4 regions of the Streptomyces sp. NPDC048353 genome follow, and region 3 is predicted to be linked to each of the others. Evidence: riboswitches for the same ligand, from Rfam matches in the RefSeq annotation. Region 3 holds a riboswitch; each other region holds the start of a gene.

Evidence for each region. Region 3 has a riboswitch for cyclic di-AMP ahead of ACZ6RC_RS12450 (M23 family metallopeptidase). Riboswitches for the same ligand answer to the same signal wherever they lie in the genome.
Region 1: another riboswitch for cyclic di-AMP. It lies ahead of ACZ6RC_RS18655 (M23 family metallopeptidase); the one in region 3 lies ahead of ACZ6RC_RS12450 (M23 family metallopeptidase).
Region 2: another riboswitch for cyclic di-AMP. It lies ahead of ACZ6RC_RS15715 (C40 family peptidase); the one in region 3 lies ahead of ACZ6RC_RS12450 (M23 family metallopeptidase).
Region 4: another riboswitch for cyclic di-AMP. It lies ahead of ACZ6RC_RS17790 (LysM peptidoglycan-binding domain-containing protein); the one in region 3 lies ahead of ACZ6RC_RS12450 (M23 family metallopeptidase).

What each region holds. Positions count from the first base shown of each region.
Region 1 is NZ_JBVJGU010000005.1:15,529-21,074, forward strand. Features, by position in the region: gene trmB (tRNA (guanosine(46)-N7)-methyltransferase TrmB) at 1-124, shown strand, start outside; gene ACZ6RC_RS18650 (PrsW family intramembrane metalloprotease) at 270-1,556, shown strand; gene ACZ6RC_RS18655 (M23 family metallopeptidase) at 1,707-2,822, opposite strand; cyclic di-AMP (ydaO/yuaA leader) riboswitch at 2,834-2,981, opposite strand; gene ACZ6RC_RS18660 (PP2C family protein-serine/threonine phosphatase) at 3,238-4,383, opposite strand; gene ACZ6RC_RS18665 (MFS transporter) at 4,758-5,546, opposite strand, start outside.
Region 2 is NZ_JBVJGU010000004.1:97,516-103,061, reverse strand. Features, by position in the region: gene ACZ6RC_RS15735 (urease subunit beta) at 1-221, opposite strand, end outside; gene ACZ6RC_RS15730 (urease subunit gamma) at 238-540, opposite strand; gene ACZ6RC_RS15725 (TetR/AcrR family transcriptional regulator) at 681-1,301, opposite strand; gene ACZ6RC_RS15720 (ABC transporter permease) at 1,408-2,397, shown strand; cyclic di-AMP (ydaO/yuaA leader) riboswitch at 3,018-3,190, shown strand; gene ACZ6RC_RS15715 (C40 family peptidase) at 3,194-3,670, shown strand; gene ACZ6RC_RS15710 (ATP-binding protein) at 3,753-4,205, opposite strand; gene ACZ6RC_RS15705 (8-amino-7-oxononanoate synthase) at 4,375-5,546, opposite strand, start outside.
Region 3 is NZ_JBVJGU010000003.1:479,749-485,294, reverse strand. Features, by position in the region: gene ACZ6RC_RS12465 (helix-turn-helix domain-containing protein) at 16-663, shown strand; gene ACZ6RC_RS12460 (DUF6126 family protein) at 684-839, shown strand; gene ACZ6RC_RS12455 (tyrosine-protein phosphatase) at 906-1,727, opposite strand; cyclic di-AMP (ydaO/yuaA leader) riboswitch at 2,119-2,276, shown strand; gene ACZ6RC_RS12450 (M23 family metallopeptidase) at 2,279-3,238, shown strand; gene ACZ6RC_RS12445 (SGNH/GDSL hydrolase family protein) at 3,440-4,207, shown strand; gene ACZ6RC_RS12440 (STM4011 family radical SAM protein) at 4,194-5,060, opposite strand; gene ACZ6RC_RS12435 (STM4012 family radical SAM protein) at 5,067-5,546, opposite strand, start outside.
Region 4 is NZ_JBVJGU010000004.1:579,754-585,299, forward strand. Features, by position in the region: gene ACZ6RC_RS17775 (phosphoribosyltransferase family protein) at 1-566, shown strand, start outside; gene ACZ6RC_RS17780 (Type-2Aa cytolytic delta-endotoxin) at 702-1,280, shown strand; gene ACZ6RC_RS17785 (hypothetical protein) at 1,497-2,267, shown strand; gene ACZ6RC_RS17790 (LysM peptidoglycan-binding domain-containing protein) at 2,335-3,237, opposite strand; cyclic di-AMP (ydaO/yuaA leader) riboswitch at 3,240-3,399, opposite strand; gene ACZ6RC_RS17795 (PadR family transcriptional regulator) at 3,783-4,229, shown strand; gene ACZ6RC_RS17800 (hypothetical protein) at 4,226-4,798, shown strand; gene ACZ6RC_RS17805 (phosphocholine-specific phospholipase C) at 4,853-5,546, opposite strand, start outside.

The sequences.
Region 1 (5,546 bases), on a different contig from region 3:
CGCGAACACACAGCCCGACGGCGGCTACGCCCCCCGCCCGGAGTTCCGCCCCCGCACCCGTTTCGAGGGGCAGGGCCTCGACAAGGGCCATGTGGTGCACGACCTGCTCTTCCGGCGTAGGTAGCCCCGGCTTTTCCACAGGTGGGGCCCGTTCCGGTGCTCCTGGCTAACGCCCGGGGCCGGCTTGTCCACAGGTCGCGGAACTCGCGCGCACTCTGTCGGTGCGGCTCGTTAGGGTCGTTCACGTGTCGAATCCGTTTCTCTCCCCCGTGCCCGCCCGGGACACCGAGGAGCCGGCCTTCCCCGGCGTCCCCGGCCGTGCCCAGTGGCGCTACCGGCCCCGCCGCGCCTTCTGGCGCAGCAAGGTGGTCCGGGCCGTCGCCGTGGTCACGGTGCTCGCGCTCTGCGCCCTGGTGATCCTCGGGTTGGTGCGGCACGAGACGGGCACGGAGGGGTTCCTCGTCGGGCTCGGTCTGGCCGTGCTGCCCGTGCCGCTCCTGATGGCCGCGTTCCGCTGGCTCGACCGGGTGGAGCCGAGCCCCTGGAAGAACCAGCTCTTCGCCTTCGCCTGGGGCGCCTTCGCGGCCGCGCTGGTGGCGCTGACGGCCAACACGTTCGCGGTCCGCTGGATCGCGACCGCGACCGCCGACCCCGCCTCGGCGGACACCCTCGGCGCCACCGTCGTCGCCCCGGTCGTCGAGGAGAGCGCCAAGGCCGCCGCGGTCCTGCTGCTCTTCCTCTTCCGCCGACGGGACTTCACCGGAGTGGTCGACGGCGTGGTCGTCGCCGGGTTCACCGCCACCGGCTTCGCCTTCACCGAGAACATCCTCTATCTCGGCAGGGCCTTCGGGGAGGACCAGGAGTTCGGCGACTCGGGGTTCGGCTCGGTGACGGCCGGGACCTTCTTCGTACGGATCGTGATGTCGCCGTTCGCGCATCCGCTCTTCACGGTGCTCACCGGCATCGGCTTCGGATTCGCCGCCCTCGCCGCCCGCCGCCGGCGCGTCCGCCGCGTCCTGCTCCCCCTCGCCGGCCTGATACTCGCCATGGGCATGCACGCCCTGTGGAACGGCTCGGCCGTCTTCGGCGGCTGGTGGTTCCTCGTGGTGTACGGCGCCTTCATGGTGCCGGCGTTCGCGCTGCTGACCTGGCTGGCGATATGGAGCCGGCAGCGGGAGCTGCGGACCATATCCGGGCAGCTCCCGGCGTACGCGGCGGCCGGCTGGCTCTCGCCCGCCGAACCCCTCGCGCTCTCCTCCATGAGGGCCCGCTCGGTGGCCCGCGCCTTCGCCGCACGGACGTACGGCAAGACGGCGGCGCGGGCGGTCGGGGAGTACGAGGCGTTCGCGACGACCCTCGCCTTCCTGCGCCACCGGGCCGAGCGGGGCGCGGCGGAACCGGACTTCGCCGCCCGCGAGCAGGAGCTGCTGCACCACCTCTGGCACCGCAAGGCGGTCGCCTCGCCCGCGCTCACGTACGCGGCGCGGGCGACCGGGCAGGTATGGGCGCCGCCGCAGTACCTCGACTACAGCGGCTACAACCCCTATCGGAGCTGACGCGTTCGACGGCGGGACGCTCAGCCCCCTCGCGCGCAGCCGAGCGGTCGGACGGTCAGGCCCCCGTCGCGGAGCTCATGCCCTCGCCGCGGACTTCAGGCCCTGGCCGCGGTCGTTCAGGCCCGCGGACTTCAGGCCCGCGGGCGATGGTCAGAGGTTCAGGCCCTTGTCGCGCAGCCAGGCGGCCGGGTCCACGCCGGAGCCGCCCGGGGTCTTGACCTCCAGGTGGAGGTGCGGGCCGGTGACGTTGCCGGTGGCGCCGACGCGGCCGATCGTCTCGCCGGTGCCCACCGACTGGCCCGCGGAGGCGGTCATGGAGGACAGGTGGCAGTACCAGACCTCGGTACCGTCCGCGAGCTCCAGGACGATGCGGTAGCCGTACGAGCCGGACCAGCCTGCCGACTTGATGGTGCCGCCGTGGACGGCCTTGACCGGGGTGCCGGTGGGGGCGGCGAGGTCGAGGCCCGTGTGGTAGCCGGAGGACCACATCGAGCCGGACTCGCCGAACGTGGAGGTGATGACGTACGAGGAGGTGGGCAGGGCGTAGCTCGCGGCGAGCTTGGCCAGGCGCTCCGCCTCGGCCTTGGCCGCCGCCTCCGCCTCGGCCTTCTTCTTCGCCTCTGCGGCGGCCTTCTCCGCGGCGCTCGCCTTGGCTGCCGCTTCGGCGGCGGCCTTCTCGGCGGCCGCCTTCTCCGCCGCGGCCTTCTCGGCGGCGTCGGCGGAGGCCTGCTGCTGCTCGGCCTGCTGGAGGATGCGGGCGCGCAGCGCCTCGCCGGCGTCGGCGGTGGACGCGGAGGCGGAAGCGGCGGAGGCGGATCCGTTCGCGGAGCCGGCCGTCCCGGTCGTCTCGGTGGGCAGGGCGAGGGTGGCGGTGAGCGGCTGGAGGTTGTCCGTACCGGCGCCGTCGACGCCCTCGGTTCCGCCGGTGCCGTCCGCGATCAGTTCGCCGACGCCGGGCAGTTCGGAGGCGTCGGGGAGGTCGAGGTCGGGAAGGGAGATGGAGACGGCCGGCTTCTCCTGGGCGGTGGCCAGGCCGCCGGCGCCGACGGCGGCGATGACACCGACGCCGAGGACGGTGGAGGAGCGGGCGAAGCCGGAGCGCTGCTTGACCACGCGGTGGCGGCCACCGGAGCGGGCCTGCTGGCGGAGGGAGTCCTCGGTGGGATTCCACTCCTCCCACGCGCCGGTGTCGTTGTCCGTCCCGGCGGCACCCGAGGCACCGAACGCGTCGAAGGGGGCTTCGGGGGCAGGGGTGTTGGACGCCACGGAGGCGTGCTCCTTTCCTTCCTTCTCGCCTACCGGGTTAGCTGACGGGTTCGGAGCAGGAAGGTCTCCTACGAGCACTGCCGCACAGGTGCGAAAGCGCCCGATTCACCCCAAGTAGTGGTTCCCCGGTTCCTTTTCAGGATTCGGCGCGTGCGCACGGTGCCGTCTCTAACGACGGCTGGGACGACCGCGCTGCGTTATCGAACGTTAATAGACAGGGGGTCTGTATTCCAAGCTGTTCCTACTGATCGTTCATGGGATTGCGGGGTAATGGCCCGACTTGCCCCCCACATGACCCTGTTTCAGTGAAAAGGCGCCGACGAAACCGAATCTGATGTTTCGTCAATTGTTATCGGAGCGGGACCTTTCGATCACGGATGGTCACCACAGTCGGTCGTCATGGCACCGCAGGCCGTCACGGCACCACCGGCATGGTCCGGCGCCGCTCCGGCTGCCCGCGTGCCGGGCGGCTCACCGCCAGCAGCGCCATGTCGTCCGTCGTCCCGCCGCCCGTGTACCGCCGCACGTCGTCGACGAGCGCGTCCAGGAGCTCCTCCGGTCCGGGGAAGATCCGGCCGGCCAGCCGCTCGGCGGGATCGTAGAAGGTGCCGTGGGCGTCGCGCGCCTCGGAGAGGCCGTCGGTGTAGAGGAGCAGCGTGGCGCCCGGCGGGTACGGCGTCTCGTCGGCCCGGTCCGGCCAGGCGGCCAGATCGCCCATGCCGAGCGGCAGCGCGGACTGGCTCGGCGCCAGCATGGTCAGGCCGCCGTCGGTGTAGAGCATCAGCGGCTCCGGGTGCCCGCGGTTCACCACCCGTACGAGACCGGCGCCGCGCGGGATCTCCGCGAGGACGGCGGTGGTGAACCCCTCGGCGGCGTCCAGGCCGGTCCGCCGGGTGCCCTCGCGGGCCAGGGCCCGCTCCAGGCGCTGGGCCACGCCCTCCAGCGTCGACTCCTGCTCGGCGGCCTCCCGGAAGGCGCCGATGACGACGGCGACGGCCTCGACCGCGTCCATCCCCTTGCCCCGTACGTCGCCGACCACGACCCGTACGCCGTAGGGGGTGTCCTGGACGGCGAACAGGTCACCGCCGATGAACGCGTCGGCCTGCGCCGCCTCGTAGCGGGCGGCGACCTGCAGCCCGCCGATCCGCTCTGCGGGCGTCGGGAGCACGGCCTTCTGCGCCGCTTCGGCGATCACCCGCGCCGACGCCAGGCGTTCGCCGCTGCGGCGGACGACCCGGTTGATCAGCAGGGCGAGCGCGGCGACCGTGATGACGGTGAGGGTCTCGGTGAGGGCGGGGACGTCGGTGACGGTCCTGTTGTAGAGGTGCAGTCCGACGGAGGCGAGGACGGCGGCGATGCCGGTGAGCAGGGTCGTCAGCATCGAGAAGAGCGGCGCCGCGATGAGCGGGGCCGCGGAGAACAGCGGGGCGGCGGTGTAGGCGGGCGGGGTCGCCAGGTCGAAGACGACCCCTCCGGCGATGATCAGCGGGGGCAGGGCCCGGACGAACCGGCGGGCGCGCTCGGCCCGTGAGGGCGGACGCGGGCGGGGGTCCGGGCGCAGGTGGGGAAGGCCGTGCGGGCCCGGGTGCGGACGTGAGCGGCCGTGCGAGGGGGTGTTCGAGGCCTGACGCGGGCGTTCGTGCGGGCCCGGGCGCGGATGCCCGGAAGCCCCGTTCCCCGCCGCTCGCTGCCCCACCTGTGCTCTCCTGCCGGATCCGTGCACGGCGCCGGACGGTACCGTGCCCTTCCCAGCGTGCCGGTCGCCGCCCCGGGCGGCGACCCCGCGCCGCCGAGTGGAGTACGGCACGCGGCCGCCCCGGTAGCCCCGGTATCCCCGGTGGCCCCGGTGGCCCCGGCGGCCCCGGTGGCCCCGGCCGCCCCGGCGGCCTCCGGACAGCGTCCGGAGAGCGCCGGCCCCCCGTCGGGGCGTACGGCTCAGCCCGTCGCCGCCAGCCGGCCGCGCCGGGCCAGGGCCCCGATCGCCACCGCGCAGCCGAGACCGACCGCGGCCAGGACCAGCCACGGGGTGGCGGAGCCGCCGGCCACGTCGAGCAGCGCCCCCGTCCCCAGGTTCCCGAGGGTGATGCCGATCCCGCAGACGGTGTTGTACAGGCCGTAGTGCGTGGCGACCCACCGGCCGCCCGAGAGGGCGACGACCGTGTCCATCTCGTACGGGTAGAGGACCGCGTTCCCGAGCGCCAGGACCGCCGCGCACAGCAGCAGCCCCACCACCCCCGGCACCCCGGCCGGGAGCAGGAAGGCGGCGCCCATCAGCGCGAGGCCGAGCACCAGGCAGCGCTCCCGGGTCAGCCGGCGCCCGCACCAGGCCGTGATCCGGAGCTGGCCCGCCAGGGCGACGAGCGCCGAGACGACGAACAGGGCGGTGGTCGGCGCCGTGCCGTCCGCCGCGAGCGGCAGCGCGAGATAGACCTGGAAGGACAGGACGTACGAGCCGGTCATCGCGAGCGAGAAGAGCCAGAAGGTCCGGTTCGCGAGCACGGTACGGAACTGGCCCCGCCCGCCCCCGGCGTCCGGAGCCGCGTCCCCCCGGGCCCCGGCCCGTACCGGCAGGTGCCGGAGCTGCACCACCGTCAGGACGGCGAAGAGCGCCGCCGCCACCACGCACGTCAGCCGGAAGGAGACCCCGGTCAACGCCACCCCCACCAGCGGCCCGAGCAGGATCCCCGCCTGGTAGTGGATGTTGAAGAGGGCGAACGCCTCCAC
Region 2 (5,546 bases), on a different contig from region 3:
CCGGGCTCGAAGCGCACGGCGGTGCCGGCGGCGATGTGGAGCCGCTGTCCGCGCGCGGCGGCGCGGTCGAAGTCGAGGCCGGGGTTGGCCTCGGCGAAGTGGTAGTGGGAACCGACCTGGACGGGCCGGTCGGCGGCGTTGAGGACGGTGAGGCGGGTGACGGGGCGCCCTGCGTTGAGGACGACTGCCCCCTCCGCGTACAGGATCTCTCCGGGGGTCATCGGCGGCGCTCCCCGGTCACACGATCGGGTCGTGGACGGTGACGAGTTTGGTGCCGTCCGGGAAGGTGGCCTCGACCTGGACGTCGTGGATCATCTCCGGGATGCCGGCCATCACGTCGTCGCGGGTGAGCACCTTCCGTCCGGAAGCCATGAGTTCGGCGACCGTTCGGCCGTCGCGCGCGCCTTCAAGGAGGTGCGAGGTGATCAGGGCGACCGCTTCGGGGTGGTTGAGTCTCACTCCGCGCGCTCTGCGCTTCTCGGCCACGTCCGCCGCCACATGGATGAGCAGTCGTTCCTGTTCGTGCGGGGTCAGTTGCACGCTTCCACCTCACAGTCGTCCACCGGGCGGTTCCCTCCCGGACAGCAGCGGACCTTACCGATCTTCAACACTCTGTTGAGCTGCGGTGATGCGCTGCCGGGTCAGACATTGCACGTTAGGGCGGAAGTTTTTCCGACGCGTTAACTCGGGCTTTGCGTCTCCATGGACATCAGTCCGCGCAGCCCGTCCTCCAGGACCCCGACCTCCACGTCGCCGAAGAGTGCCTGCTGGGCGATGAAGCCCTGGGCGGTGGCGATGAGGGTGCGGGCCACGTGGTCGGCGGGGACGTCCGCCGCCATGAGGCCGTTGGCGCGGTAGGCCTCGACCAGCAGCGCCCAGGCCTGGCGCATGCCGTGGTAGCCCTCGGAAAGGGTCGCGTAGAGCCGTTCGTCGCGCAGCGTCTCGGACCAGACTTGGATGATCAGCCGCGCGAAGGCCTGGCGGTCCGCTCCCGCGACGCGCTCCTCCAGGAAGATCCGCAGGACCCGGCCGAGGAGGACGTCGGGGGTGGGCGGCGGCACGGTCAGCGACGCCTCCTCGAACGCGCCGCGGATGCCGTCGAACGCCTCCGACGCGATGGCGGCGATCAGCTCCTCCTTGCCGCGGAAGTAGCGGTAGACGGCACCGGCCGAGAGGCCCACCTCACTGAGGACGTCCTGCATGGAGGTGGCGTGGAAGCCGTTGCGGGCGAAGCAGCGCGCGGCGCCGTCGAGGATCTGACGGCGGCGGGCGTCGAGGTGTTCCTGAGAGACGCGGGCCATGGTCCGAATTTAAAACGAACATTCATTCTTGACAAGCGGCCACGCCGGAGGGACAGTGGGCTCAGAGCCTAAAACGAACGATCCTTCTCTTTGAACGGAAGTCGCCATGTCTGCCACCGGCACCCGCAAGACCGTCGCGGTGATGGTGCTGATCCCGGTCGTCGCGGCCCTGGCCCTGTGGGCCTTCGCCTGGCCGGCCGCGCGCCTCGCCCCGCGCGACCTGCCGCTCGGCGTCGCCGGCCCCGCCACCGCCACCGCCCCGCTGGAACAGCGCCTCGCCGAGCACGACGGCGCCTTCGAGGTCCACCGTTACGACTCCGAGGAGGCCGCCCGTAGGGCGATCGAGGACCGGGTCGTATACGGCGCGGTGGTCGTGACCCCGCAAGGGCCCCGGCTGCTGACCGCGTCCGCCGCGAGCCCGGTCGTCGCGGGGCTCCTGCGCGAGGCGGTCACCGCGCAGCTCCCCGCCGGCGCGCCCGTCCAGGTGACCGACGTCGTCCCCACCCCGGCCGACGACCCGCGCGGCAGCGCGTTCGGCTCGAGCCTGTTCCCCCTCATCCTGGCCGGAGCGGCCTCGGGCGTCGTCACCACGGTCCTGGGCCTGCGCCGCGGGCGGGCGGTCCTGGCCCTTGCCGGCGCGGCGGCACTCGCCGGGATCGTCGGGGCCACGCTCGCCCACAGCTGGCTGGGCGCGCTCACCGGGAGCTGGTGGGCCGAGGCGGGGGTCCTCGGACTGACGGTGCTCGCCATCGGCGCGACGCTCGCCGGACTCGCGTCCCTCTTCGGCAAGCCGGGCCTGGGCCTCGGGGCGCTGCTGATGGTGCTGCTCGGCAACCCGTTCTCCGGTGCGGCCAGCGCGCCCGAACTGCTGCCGGCGCCCGCCGGGGCGCTCGGTCAGCTGCTGCCGCCGGGCGCCGGCGGATCGGCGCTGCGGTCGGTCGCCTTCTTCGACGGCGCGGGCGCGGGCTCACCGCTCCTGGTGCTCGGCGTCTGGGCAGCGCTGGGCCTCGCCGCGGTCGCCCTGGGCGGCCGCCGCACCCGGCCGGCCACCGAGCCGGAGACCACTCCGGCGCCGCAGCCGGCCCCGGTGGGCTGACGCCCCCACGAAAACGGCCGCGTGCCCCCGCTGTAGCGGACGGGGGCACGCGGCTTTCGCGTGCGCGCAGGGGCGGGCACGCGGCTCGGTTCCAAGGGGCCGGCGCGAGGGGCATCTCGCTGCAGATCGGCTCCCCCTGCGGGCGAGAGCGAGGTGCACGCCGACCCGCCGGCCTGTGCGCTGCGCGTGCTGGACGGCGAGGGGCGGGCGGAACGGGTCACCGTTCGGACGGCGAGCGGCGGGCGGAACGGGTCACTCTTCCGAGGACTCCGGCGAGTTGACATTCCCGCGTGTCGTGTCGAGGTCCACTCGGCCCACGAGGTGCGCAGAATCCCTCCCCCGTTCGGCGTAGTCGACGAATCCACATATGACCGGGGCGGGTTGCACGGCAGGTGTACACATCTGGCTGAATCAGGCGTTCCACCCCTGGTGCGGGGCCCCTTGGGCAAACCTCTGAAGATCACGAAACCTTCTTGTCCACCCGAACGGGTCAGTCGTGAGGAGCCTCACATATCGCCGTTTCAACTCGGATTTCACCCCGGATGTGGGTCAAGATCCGTGACGACGACAAGCCCCCGCCACCACGGCGGGGCGGTCCGGGCGGACGCCGAGTCCTGCCGCTGTCCCGGACGTCTGGTCGACAGAGGTGGATCGGCAGGAGTGGAGGACCCGAGCAACACGGGACGACCGGGCACGTGGGCCGTTCCTCGGGGTGAAGCCGCAGCCGCGGCCGGGCATCTTCGCCTGCCCGAACCCGACAGGTCATCCTTCACAGGCGGCTGACGAAGGGTTGCGCATGACCGCGCAGATTCATGTCCCGTCCCTGCTGTCCCGGGCCGGAGCCGTCTCGGCTCTCACCCTCGCCGCCGTCGGCGGCACGCTGCTGGCACCAGGTGCCGCACCAGAGGCCCAGGCCGCGACCTCACACGCCAACAAGGCCCTGAGCGTCGCCGCCTCCAAGAAGGGAGCGCCCTACAAGTACGGCGCGTCCGGACCCAGCCGGTTCGACTGCTCGGGGCTCACGGTCTACTCGTACAAGAAGGCGGGCAAGTCACTGCCCCGTACGGCGCAGCAGCAGTACAACAAGACCAAGCACATCTCCGCCTCCAGCAGGAAGCACGGAGACCTGGTCTTCTTCCACTCCGGGGGAAGGGTCTACCACGTGGGCATCTACGCCGGTCAGAACAGGATCTGGCACTCCCCCAAGACCGGCTCCTGGGTCAAGCTCGACAAGATCTGGTCCTCGAAGATCTACTACGGCAGGGTCCGCTGACGGGTCGTCCGACCGCGCTGCCGGAGACCGGCTGAGGGCGCCCCGCCGGCCGCGGAGCCGGGGGCCGCGGCCCGACGCCCGGTCAGGTCCCCGCGAGCGGCGCCGAGACCGGGCGCCGGAGCGCCCAGGGCAGGTCGATCCAGACCGTCTTGCCGCCCTCGTCGGTCGGAGTGACCGAGAGCCGGCCACCCGCCTCCGCCGCGAGGAAACGGATGATCACCATCCCCCGGCCGTTGTCCTGCTGGACCGCGGCCGGGAGTCTTCGCGGCCAGCGCGGGTGGCTGTCGGTGACCCCGACGTACAACCGCTCCTCGCGCTCCAGCCGGACGTCGACGGTGAAGGTGGGCGACTGCCCGAAGGTGTGCTGGACGGCGTTGGTGGCCAGCTCCGAGACGATCAGCCGGACCGTGTCGCCGGTGTCGCTGTCGTCCTCGAGCCCCCACTCCCGGAGGACGTCGTCCACGTATCTGCGGGCGGCGGACACCGAGGCGGGATCGCTCGGCAGCGTGACGGATGCTTCCTGATGGTCTGCCATGGCGACGCTGTCCTTCCCACCGGGGGCACGCCCCGGACTGCACGTCGCGTCAGCGTGCCACCGATCGTGCCGCCATAGGGGCCGATCGCCCAAGATATGCAGATATCAGTCCCCCGAAGCGGTGAACTCGGGCGTGTCGCGGGGCCGCCGGGGACGGCCCGGGCACGGCCTACACCGCGCGCGGGGCCGTCCTGACGATGGTGTCCACCGCCTGGGCGATCCGGTCGTCACCCAGATCCGCGCGCGCCGTGAGCCGCAGCCGGGAGATGCCGTCCGGCACCGACGGCGGCCGGAAACAGCCCACCGCCAGGCCCTCCTCGCGGCAGTCCGCCGCCCATCGCAGCGCCGCCTCCGGTGACGGGGCCCGCACCGAGACCACGGCCGCGTCCGGGCGTGCGGCGGTCAGGCCGGCGTCGGTGAGCAGACGGTGCAAGGTCGTGGCGACCGTCCTCGCCCGCTCCGCGAGAGCGGGATCGCCCTGGATCAGGCGCAGGCTCGCGAGGGCGGCGCCCACGGCGGCCGGGGCGAGGCCCGTGTCGAAGATGAACGTCCGGGCCGCGTTGACCAGGTGCTCGATGACCCGGGCGGGCCCGAGGACGGCACCGCCCTGGCTGCCGAGGGACTTGGACAGGGTCAGGGTGGCGACCACGTCCGGGTCACCCGCCAGTCCGGCGGCGTGGAGCGCGCCGCGGCCTCCCGCACCGAGCACGCCCAGACCGTGGGCGTCGTCGACGACGAGCGCGGCGCCGTGGGCGCGGCAGGCGGCGGCGAGTTCGGGCAGCGGCGCCCGGTCACCGTCCACCGAGAAGACCGAGTCGGTCACCACGAGGGCCCGGCGGCCGTCATGGGCCTGGAGGGTCTTGCGCACGGAGTCGGGGTCGGCGTGCGGGACCACGGCCGTCTCGGCACGGGAGAGGCGGCAGCCGTCCACGATCGAGGCGTGGTTCGCGGCGTCGGAGACGATCAGCGAGTCCCGGGCGGTGAGCGCGGTCAGCGCGGCCAGGTTGGCGGCGTAGCCGGAGGAGAAGACGAGGGCCGCCTCGAAACCGCAGAAGTCGGCGAGTGCGCGTTCGAGCGTGGTGTGCAGCCGGGTGGTCCCGGTGACCAGGCGCGAGCCGGTCGCGCCCGCGCCCCAGCGCCGTGCGGCCTCGGCGGCGGCCTCGGTGATCTCGGGGCGCCGGGTCAGGCCGAGGTAGTCGTTGCCCGCCAGGTCGAGCGGCTCCGCCTCGGCGGCGCGCGGCCGCAGCGTCCGCACGAGACCGGCCTCCGCGCGGCGGCGCGCCTCCGTGTCCGTCCAGTCGAACGGAGTCCGGCGCGGGTCCTCGTCCGGCGTGTGCGCGT
Region 3 (5,546 bases):
TGGCGCAATGGGGGCATGGAGCACCTCCCCGGGGAGCCGTCCCCGGACCCCCTCGCGCCGGACGGCCCGGACGAAGCCGGCGCGCTGCCCGACATGGCCCCCCAGCTGCGGGGGCTGCGCCGACGGCGCGGGCTCACCTTGGAAGTCGCGGCCCGGCGGGCCGGGCTCTCCCCGGCGCACCTCTCGCGCCTGGAGACCGGCCGGCGCCAGCCCTCGCTGCCGATGCTGCTCGCGCTGGCCCGTATCTACGGTACGACGGTCTCCGCGCTCCTCGGCGAGGTGCCCCCCGAGCGCGACCCGGTCATCCGCGCCGGCCGGTCCGAGCCGGTCGAGGCCGACGGCTGGATCTACCACCAGGCGGGCGGAGCCGGCCGCGCCCTGCAGGCGCTCCGCGTCCACGTGCCGTACGCCACCCGCTCCGACATCGTGCGCGTCCACCCCGGCGAGGAGTGGCTGCACGTGATCGACGGGCGGGTGCGGCTCTCCCTCGGCGGCGCCGTGCACGTCCTCGACCCGGGCGACAGCGCCCATTTCGACTCGCTCACGCCCCACCGCATCGGCGCCGCCACGCGCGGGGGCGCCGACCTGCTCTTCGTCCACACGCTGATGCAGAGCCCCGCGGCCGAGACCTGTCTCGGCGACACGACCGCCCGCCCGCGATGAGCCCCCGGAAGGGATCCGACATGTCCGACAAATCAACTGCGGTCACCGGCGAGGAGCGTGGGGGCGGCAAGTTCCCCAAGGGCCTGGTCCTGCGGCTCTTCGCCTATCTGGTGGCCGGGCACCTCTTCGCCGGCTTCCTCTACCTGCTGTTCCTGCTCGGCGGCCAGAACCAGTAGCGGACCAGGAGCGGGGCCGGGCCTCCGGGCCCGGCCCCGCTCGCTCGTCGCGCCGGTCCCGGCCGCTCAGACCTCGGTGGGCCCGGTCACCAGGCTCCGGCGCAGGCGCTCCCGTGTCTCCGGGGAGAGCCCGAGGCCCTGCGAGAGATACGCCTCGACCGTGCCCCAGGTCTGCTCCATCGTCTCGAAGGCCGCCCGGAGGTACTCCACCCGCGCGTCGAAGAGGGGGCTCAGCAGCTCCATCACCTCGGGCGCCATGGCGTCCGCCGAGGTGGAGCTGCGGCGGATCTTGTAGCGGCGGTGCGGGTCGTTCGACTTGACGTAGTCCGCCTCGATCGCCTCCCGCTCGACGCCCACCGCGAGCAGCGAGATCGCGATGGAGAGCCCCGCCCGGTCCTTCCCGGCGGCGCAGTGCATCAGCGCGGGAACGCTGTCGTCGGCCATCGCGTGCAGGACGCGGCTGTGCTCCGCCGTCCGCTCGACCACCATCTTCCGGTAGGAATCGGACATTCGGTCGGCCGCCTTGCCGTCGCCGAGCGCCTCGCGCAGCTGATCCAGTTCGCCGCCGCTGACCAGCTTCCAGAACTCCTTGCCGTCCGCCGGGTCGTTGAGCGGGATGTTCACGTTCCGCACGCCGGGCAGCTCGACGTCCGCGCCCTCCACCTTCCGGTCGGCCGCGTTGCGGAAGTCGAAGACGGTGTGCAGCCCCAGGCCGGCGAGGAAGGCCGCGTCGTCCTCGGTGGCATGGGCGAGGTGGCCGCTGCGGTAGAGGCGTCCGAACCGGACCGACCCGCCGTCCTCGGTCGGCAGGCCGCCCACGTCCCGGAAATTGCGGACCCCGGTCAGCTCGGGTTCGGTCGACGAGACCTGGGGCAGCTGCTGCGTCACGAGTGCTCCTGAAGGTTGGCGGACTTCGACGATACGAGATCGGTTCCAGGGGCAATCATTCCGGGTGGCGAGCCGGGCGCACACCCCTCGGACGGGAATGGGTGTTCTGTCCGAATTAGGGCCTTGGTGATAACGCGCCCTGATTGCAGGGGAGATGGGTTTCGACGCGTGAGCAGCGTCTCACAGGTGACGGACCGTGCCTGATCGTCTTCCGCAAACGCCCTGCGAGAAAAGGATGTCGAGAGTCCCGCATCCACGGAGGGTGACCGGAATTCCGGACGTAAATCGCTCCTCCGAATGGGCGGGGAAAAGAGCGGCTTGTTCACGCCGACCCCGCTCGTCTACGGTCACCGTCAATCCGGTCGGACCGCCGAATCCTGCCACCGTCCGGAATCCGCACCCACCCACGTACGGCAGGAGCGGGGGACCCAGGTAGTACGCCGATCCGGTCGATCCGGAACGGCTTGGGGTGAAGTCGCGAGCGATCGCGACCGGGCAACTCCAGCCCGAACCCGACAGCTCACCTCGTAGGCGACGGAGAGGAATTCGCCATGCCCGCGAAGGGTAAGCACCGCCGTCCCAAGGTCAACCCGATCACGCGCGGATTCGTCGCCGCCGGAACGGGCGGCGCCGTCGTCGCCCTGCCGCTCCTCGGCGCGACCGGAGCCCACGCCGCCGAGAAGTCCGCCCCGACCGTGACCCCCGAGCAGGCCGTCGCCGCCGTGGCCGCCGCTCCCGCGAAGGCGCCGGCCGCCCCCGCCGCCGCCAAGGCGAAGCCCACGACGTACTCCGTCGTGGCGGGCGACTACCTGTCCAAGATCGCCTCCGAGCACCACCTGGCCGGCGGCTGGAAGAAGCTCTACCAGGACAACCGCCAGGTCGTCGGCGAGAACCCCTCGCTGATCTTCCCCGGCATGAAGCTCAGCATCGGCGCGAAGTCGACGGCCGAGGCGCCCGCCCCGAAGGCCAAGGCCCCCAAGGCCGCGCCGAAGGCCGCCCCCAAGGCCGAGAAGTCCTCCGCCGACGCGTCCGAGACCCGCAGCTCCCGCAGCGCCGAGCGCACCGAGCCGGCGCCCGCCCAGGAGCAGCCCGCCCAGGCCGCGTCCTCCGGCTGGGTCGCCCCCGTCAGCGGCGGCATCTCCACCCAGTACCGCGCCTCGGGCTCCATGTGGTCCTCCGGCTACCACACCGGCGTCGACTTCATGGCCTCCTCCGGCACCTCCGTCAAGGCCGTCGGCGCGGGCACCGTCCACTCCGCCGGCTGGAGCGGTTCGTACGGCAACGAGGTCGTCATCCAGCACGCGGACGGCACCTACTCGCAGTACGCCCACCTCTCCTCCCTCTCCGTCTCCACCGGCCAGTCCGTCAGCGGCGGCGACGAGATCGGCCTGTCGGGCTCCACCGGCAACTCCAGCGGCCCGCACCTCCACTTCGAGATGCGCACCGGGCCGAGCTACGGCTCGGACATCGACCCGCTCGAGTACCTCCGCCAGAAGGGCGTCGGTATCTGACGCACCCCACCCGGAATCGCCTTCTCTCCGGGTGCGCACCGGGCCCGGCACCTTCGTGCCGGGCCCTTCGCGTATTCCGCCTTGGCGCAATCTTGACCGGTGGCATATCTCACCCTCCGTCAACCCCTCCTTACGGTCGCGTAGGTCACACCCGTAAAGGAAAGATGTGCTCCCGTGGCAGACGATTCGAGATCAAGAGACATGGACGTATTCGGGTCGTACGCGGCGATCGGAGACAGCTTCACCGAGGGCGTGGGAGACCCCGGCCCCGGCGGGAGCTTCCTCGGCTGGGCGGACCGTTTCGCGGTCCTCCTCGCCGACCGGCTGCCGGAGAACGACGCGTTCCGTTACGCCAATCTGGCCGTGCGCGGACGCCTCCTCGACCAGATCGTGGCGGAGCAGGTCCCGCGGGCGAAGCAGCTCGCCCCCGACCTGGTGACCTTCTGCGCGGGCGGCAACGACATCATCCGGCCCGGCAGCGACCCGGACGCCGTCGCCGAACGCTTCGAGCGCGCCGTCGCCGACCTCACCTCCGCCGTCGGCACGGTCATGGTGACCACCGGTTTCGACACCCGCGACGTACCCGTGCTGCGCCATCTGCGCGGCAAGATCGCCACCTACACCGCCCACGTCCGGTCCATCGCCGACCGCTACGGCTGCCCGGTCCTGGACCTGTGGTCGCTCAAGTCCGTCCAGGACAGGCGGGCTTGGGACGGTGACCGGCTGCACCTCTCGCCCGAGGGACACACCCGCGTCGCGCTCCGCGCCGCCCAGGTCCTCGGCATCGAGGTACCGGCCGACCCGGACCAGCCGTGGCCGCCCCTGCCCCCGCGCGGCGCGCTCGACCTGCGCCGCGACGACATCCTGTGGGCCAGGGAGTACCTCGTGCCGTGGATCGGCCGCCGGCTGCGGGGCGAGAGCTCGGGCGACCACGTGGCGGCCAAGCGGCCCGACCTCATGCCCCTCTAGGACCGCCCGGCGGCGCCGCCGGGATCCGCTCCAGGACCCCGCCCGCGAACACGTCGTACAGCGGCAGCGACTCCAGATGGACGTAGCCGATGTGGCAGTCGCAGACGGAGAGCGGGCAGGCGCGCGGGCGCAGGGCGGCGCGGTAGGAACCGTCGTAGAGACCGCCCAGCTCGGCCTTGACGAAGTGGCAGCGCCGGACCGTCCCGTCGCCGTCCACGGAGATCACCGACTCGCCGGTCCGGCAGGGGAGACCGGCCGAGCGGTGCGGACGGCGGCTGTACGGGAAGAGGGGGTCGAGCGCCGTCCAGGCGTCGGCCTCCTCGTCGGTGTAGGCGTACCCCTCGGCGGCGTTGATCCAGAGGTAGACCTCGGACGGCAGCTCCGCCCGCAGCCGCACGGCGTGCTCCCGGTGCTCCGGCAGTCCGACGACCCCCACGCTGAACCGCGTCCCCCGGGCCGCCAGCTCACCGCACTTGGCGAGGAACCGGTCGTAGGGCGTCTGGCCGGGGTGGTACGTGCACCAGAGCGCGAGGGTCCGGGGGTCGGCCTCCGCCAGCCAGTCGGTGCGGCAGCTCAGGTTGGTCTGGATCGCGACCCGCTCGACATGCGGCAGCCGGGACAGCTCGGTGAGCGTCCGCCGGTACCAGGAGCGGACCAGCCCCTCGCCCCACGGGGTGAACAGGATCCGCAGCCGGTCGCCGGTCTGCCCGGCCACCCAGGCGGAGAACCGTTCCAGCGCGGCCCGGTCCGCGCGGAGTTGCTCCCGGCTGTCGCGCCGCTTGGCGAAGGGGCAGTACGGACAGTCGTAGTCACAGGAGGCCAGCGGCCCCCGGTACAGGATCGTCAGGTCCACGCGGCCCTACTTCGGCTCGTAGGCGGCCATCGCCGCCCGCACGGCGGGGGAGAACAGCTCGGGTCCGATCCCGTCCGAGTGGGCGAGCCCCTCGGCGGAGAGCCGGAGCAGCCCGGCCGGCGCCTCCTCGTCCAGCCAGCCGAGCGCCTCGAACCGGCGCAGTTCGGCCGGGAAGTCGGCGACAGGGGAGGTGCCGAACCTGTCCTCGTACCCGCGGACGTCCATCCCCTCGGCCTGGAGCAGCGACTGGAGCAGATGGCGGCGGCGCGCCTCGCCCGCGTCGACCCACCGGCCCACCTGCGCCCGGCGGAATCCCTCCGGCCCGGTCTCCGTGTACGCGTCGATGAGGGAGCGGATCTCGCGCATGTCGACGGCGTAGTCGAAGGAGTAGTGCAGCGACGAGGTGTACGAGCGGGCTCCGCAGCCGAGCCCGATCATGCCGTCGGTCTGGCAGGCGTAGTCGTCCGCGCCCAGGGGCGGGGCGTC
Region 4 (5,546 bases), on a different contig from region 3:
CCCACGGCAGCGGCAGCAGCCGGCACAGCCCCCGCAACCGGGCCGTGGCCGACATCCTGAACCACGCCGGTCTCGGCACGCTCCTCTTCGACCTGCTCACCGAGGAGGAGGCGGACGACCGCGCCCTCGTCTTCGACACCGCCCTGCTCGCCGACCGGCTCGCCCGCGCCACGACCTGGCTCGCGGAACGACAGGCGACGGACGGGCTGCCGCTCGGCTACTTCGGCGCCAGCACCGGCGCGGCCGCCGCCCTCCGCGCCGCGGCCGACCCCTCCTCCTCCGTCGCCGCCGTGGTCTCCCGAGGCGGCCGCCCGGACCTGGCGGGCCCGCACCTGGCCTCGGTCCGCGCCCCCACCCTCCTCATCGTGGGCGGAGCCGACCCGCTGGTCCTCGACCTGAACGAAGAGGCCCGAGCGGGACTCCGCTGCGAGAACCGGCTCGAGGTCGTGCCCGGCGCCGGCCACCTCTTCGAGGAGCCGGGCGCGCTGGAACGGGTCGGCGACCTCGCCGCCCGCTGGTTCGCCGCCCACTTCACCCGCCGGCCCCCGGCCGCACCCGGCGCGTGAGCGGACCGATCGCCCCGTGGCCCTAGGGCGGCGCCGTCGACCCGGTGCGTCCGCACGGCGGGACGCCTTCGACCCGGCGCCCCTCCCCTCGGCATACTGACGCCTCTTGATCACCGCCACACCACAGGAGGAGTCATGGCCGCCGCTTTCAAGACCGTCATCGAGGTGGGCCCGGACCATCTCGCCCAGGCCCGGGCCGTCGACCGGCTGTTCCAGGAGGCGATCGCCCCGGCGACCGTCAACTTCGACTTCGACAACATCAGGGAGGCCGCCGCCGCGATACCGGACAGCGCCATCGTCAAGATGGTCCGCGGCTGGGGGCTCCAGGAGAACGCCCCCGTCCTCGTTATGGTGCTCTCCCTCAAGGAGGCCGTCCGGCAGGCGCTCCCGGAGGAGTTCGCGGACGCCTCCTTCTGGGACACCATCGAGAAGGAGCTGGTCCACGCCTTCACCGGCCTCGCCGCGCAGGAGGGCGAGCCGGGGCTGTCGTACTACGAGGAGACCGAGGACCGCACGTCGTACTACCGCGACCTGTTCTTCGCCCTGCAGGACGAGGAGACCGGTGCGTACCTGTACGCGATCGCCTTCTGCATCGACGTGACGCTCGGGCTGGACAAGGCACGGGTCGGCACGCTGGGGATCGAGGACATCGTCCCGTTCGCGATCCGCCTCAACGCGATCGTGGTACGCCAGGAACTGGGCCTGGCCGCCTGACCCTCCGAGGAATCGGCGGACACCCGCCCCGGCCCGCCGTCCCGGGCCGGAAGCAGCCGACCGTCCCGGCCGGAGGCCAGAGATCCGCGGCCTCACCAGGCGCGTCGGCCGGCCGCGTGCCCTGGACGGGTGAGTGTGCGGGACCGGGGACAGAGTCGGACGCGGATCGGGTACGGATCGCTGCGTTGCTCCCCCCGCCTCGGAGGATGCTGTCCCATGCCTGTCCGCAAGGCCGCCGTACGAGCGTTGACGACCACCCTGTGCGCGGCGCTGCTCCTCGCCGCCTGTACCGGGGCCCCGCCCCCGCCACCCGCCGGGGGAGCGGCTGGACCGCCGGGCGACCGCGACTCCGTACCCCATCGCCCTCCGGCCCCGAGGCCCGAACCCGCCTGGGTCGACCGCCTTCCCGGAGTCGGTCCGTCCACGCGTGCGGCCTTCCCCGCCGGCACCACCCAGGCCCTGGTCGTGCTCGGCGCGACGACGACCACCAACGAGGCCGAGGCCGTCCTCTACGAACGCGACCCGAGCAGGCGGTGGAACCGCGTCGCAGGACCGTGGCCCGCCCACAACGCGCTGCGCGGCTGGACCGACGAGCACGTGGCCGGCGATCTGCGGTCACCCATCGGGGTGTTCCGCATCGGGGACGCCGGCGGTCGGCTCCCGGACCCCGGTTCACTGCTGCCGTACGACCAGGACGAGGAGTTCGCCCTCCAGGGCACGGGCTTCGCCGGAGAGCCGCTGGAAGGCTCCTTCGACTATGTGATCGCCATCGACTACAACCGGATCCCCGGGACGAGTCCGCTGAACAAGAAGCGGCCCCTCGGGGCGGCGAAGGGCGGCGGGGTGTGGATCCACGTCGACCACGGCGGGCCCACCCAGGCGTGCGTCTCGCTCGCCCGCGAGGTGATGCCCGAGCTCCTGCGCGCCCTGGACCCGATGAAGGAGCCGGTCATCGTGATGGGCCCGGCGGCGGACATCGCGCGCTGAGCGGACGGCGGGGCTCCCGGCCCCCGAGCGGCCGGGAGCCCTGCCGTGTCCGCCCCCGAAGGGAGGATCAGTAGGGGCCGTTGACGTTGTCGATCGAGCCGTAGCGGTCGGCCGCGTAGTTGCAGGCGGCGGTGATGTTCGCGACCGGGTCGAAGAGGTCCATCGACGTACCGGGGACGTGGTAGGCCAGGAAGGTCGGCTCGATCACCTGGAGCAGGCCCTTCGAGGGGGTGCCCTTCACGGCGTTGGAGTCCCAGAGGTTGATGGCCTGGGGGTTGCCCGAGGACTCCCGCATGATGTTGCGCTGGATGCCCTCGTAACTGCCGGGGATTCCGTACGAGGCCATGATGTCGAGCGACTCGCGGATCCAGCCGTCGAGGTCGTTGCTGTAGCGCGGGGCGGCGGGCGCGGCGGCGGGAGCGGCCGGCTGGGCAGCCTTCACGGGGGCGGCGCCGCGCTCCTGCGAGCGGCTGGCGCGCTCGGTGCTCGTGCTCGTCGCGCTCTTCGGCTTGGCCTTGGCCTTCGCCTTGGGCTGCGTCGCCTTGGCCTTCGCGGGGGCCTTGGGCGCGGCGGCCGCCTGCTTGCGGATCGTCAGTTCGAGACCCGGGTGAATAAGTGACGGATTGTCACCGACAACGCTTCGGTTGGTGGTGTAGAGAACCTTCCAGCCGCCCCGGATGCCCTGTTCCTGTGCGATCAAGGAAAGGGAATCACCGGACGCGACCGTATAGGTGCGGGCGGTCGAAGCGGCAGCGGCGGGAATCGATTCTTTGATCTTTTCCGCGGCGCTGGAAACGGTCCTCTCCGCGGCAATGGCGGTGGGGGTTGCGGAAGCCGGGGCGGGCGCGGCGTGGGCGGCGGCCGTCGCGACCAGGGGCAGGGCCAGGGCCGCGCCGCCGGTGCCGGCCAGGGTGAGACCGCGGGTGAGGGTTCGGTGCTTGGGGCGCCGGTGCTTACCGTGTGCAGGCATGATGGGTTCCTCTCCGGCGCCTGCGGGGTGAGCTGTCGGGTTCGGGCTGGAGATGCCCGGCCGCACGCGTGCGACTTCACCCCGATCCGATCCGGAATCCCGAACCGGAGAGAAAAGTGGGTCCCCCGCTCCTGCCGACGGGTGAATAGGTGGTCTTTCGGGCGGTGGCAGGATTCGGCGATCCGTCCGAATGCAGGTGACCGTAGGCGAGAAATGTCGGCGAAAACAAGTCTCCGATGACGCGGTTAATTGCGGAATGCGCGCGCCTTGTGTGACGTGGCCCTCGATCGGGCGTCGGGCGGTGCCGAACTTCCTTGCGCGGTACGGGGTCGACGGGTGGGTGGGCACGGTTCCACGCATCGTCGTGATTCACGTCACTGAGTCAGTAATGTCGTTCTTTATCGCTTGTTCTCCGGAGTGTGCAAACAATAAGGTAATGCGGCCAATAAACCTGAATATCCCTTTTGGGGCGATAGTTCAGGGGGGTGGTGGACCTGGAAAGGGCTGTCTTGCGGCGCAAGGTAGTCACCACTACCATGCACCGCATGACAAAGGAGCTGCCGGGCGCCGGTGACCAGCGGCGCAGTCAGCTTCTGCGCGGGGTGCTCGACCTGTGCCTGCTCTCCCTGATCGGAGAACGGCCGCGCTACGGCTACGAGTTCGTCGAAGCGCTCACGGAGAGCGGCCTGGAGCTGGTGAGCGAGGGCAGCATCTATCCGCTGCTCGCCCGGATGGAGCGGGCCGGGCTCGTCGAGTCCTATCGCGCGCCGTCCTCCAGCGGCGGCGCGCCCCGCAAGTACTACCGGCTCACCGGCGCCGGCCGGGCCGAACTGGACAGTGGGCGGACCGTCTGGCGGGAGTTCTCCGCGCAGGCAGGCCGCATCCTGACCGCGACCACCGACCGGGCCCCGACCGAGGCCCGGGCCGAAGCCGCGGCCGGGACCGGCGAGCCGCCCGACACCGACGCACCCACGGGGGAGAAGACCACATGACAACCGAACGCGTACTCGCGATATGCCGCAGCAACTGGGAGTACCGGGGCATCGACGACGCGACCCTCCGCGACATGCTCGCCGAGCTGGCCGCGCACCTCCAGGACGCCGAGGCCGCCGGGCGCACGCCGCGTGACGTCGTCGGCGAGGACGTCACGGCGTTCGCCGCCTCCTGGGCCCGGGCGCGCAGGCCGCTCCACCGCCGCGCGGCGCGCCTCGCCGCCATGATCACCTTCATGGCGGGCCTCCTGCTGCTGCTCGCCCACCTGCGCCACTGGACGGCGGGCGTGGACGTCACCCCGGGCCGGACGGCCTTCTGGGGCGCCATCGCCGTGACGACCGTCGCGCTGGAGCTGCGCCGAGGCTCCCTGGGGCTGGGCAAGGGCTGGCTCGTCGCGCTCGTCGTCGGCCTGCCGGCGCTGGTGATCACCGACAGCCTCGCCGGCGTCGACCCGCTGTTCCGGATGCCCCTGTGGGCGAGCGTGCTGCTGGTCCTGCCGGGATGCGCGTACGCCGTCGCGGAGGCCCGGAACAAGAAGCGCGCGCCGCTCGCCCCGGCCCACACCTGACCCGCCCGAGCCCGGCGCCGTACCCGGATGCCCGAGCCCCGCGCCGAGCCCAAGCTAGCCCGTCACGCTCGGCGCGCCGGTCTCGATGTGGCCGGTGTAGCGGCGGGACCAGGTGCCGTCGATGTCCGCCAGGATGGTGAAGTCGTACCAACCCCCGTGATAGGCCACCGCGTTGAAGTGGTCCTCACGCGAGGAGTTCGCCGCGACCGTGTACGTCCACGGGCCGTCCGAGCGGTAGGCGTTCGACCGGATCGTGAACGTCACCGGGCCCGCCGAACTGTTGGTCAGCCTGAAGTAGACGGCGGTCTTCCCGGTGCCGGGCTCCGTCGCGAAGCGGGACGCGACCTCGACCGCCCGGCCCGCCTTGGACGCGTCGCCGATGAAGCGGCGCAGGAAGCGGTTCGGGCCCATCATCGAGATGTCGTACTTCCCCGACCCCGAGCCCGTCCCGATGTTGAAGTAGTCCGACGACGTCGAGCCCGGGTCCACGGTGTACTGCCAGGCCGCCGTGTCCCGGTGCTGGTGCGGGTGGATCGTGAAGTGCGCGGCCCGCCGGGCCTGCTCGCCCTGGTTCGTCATCGAGAACCAGGCCAGGATCTTGCCCCCCGTCCCGAACTCGAACCGGTCCAGGTTGCCGTTCACCTGGTACGGCAGGGCGCGCGCCGGACGCGTGCCCGGCTCCTGCGCGGGCAGCGCGTTGTCCTGCGGAACCGGGTTCGGCAGCGGACCGCACGTGGACTGCCCGATC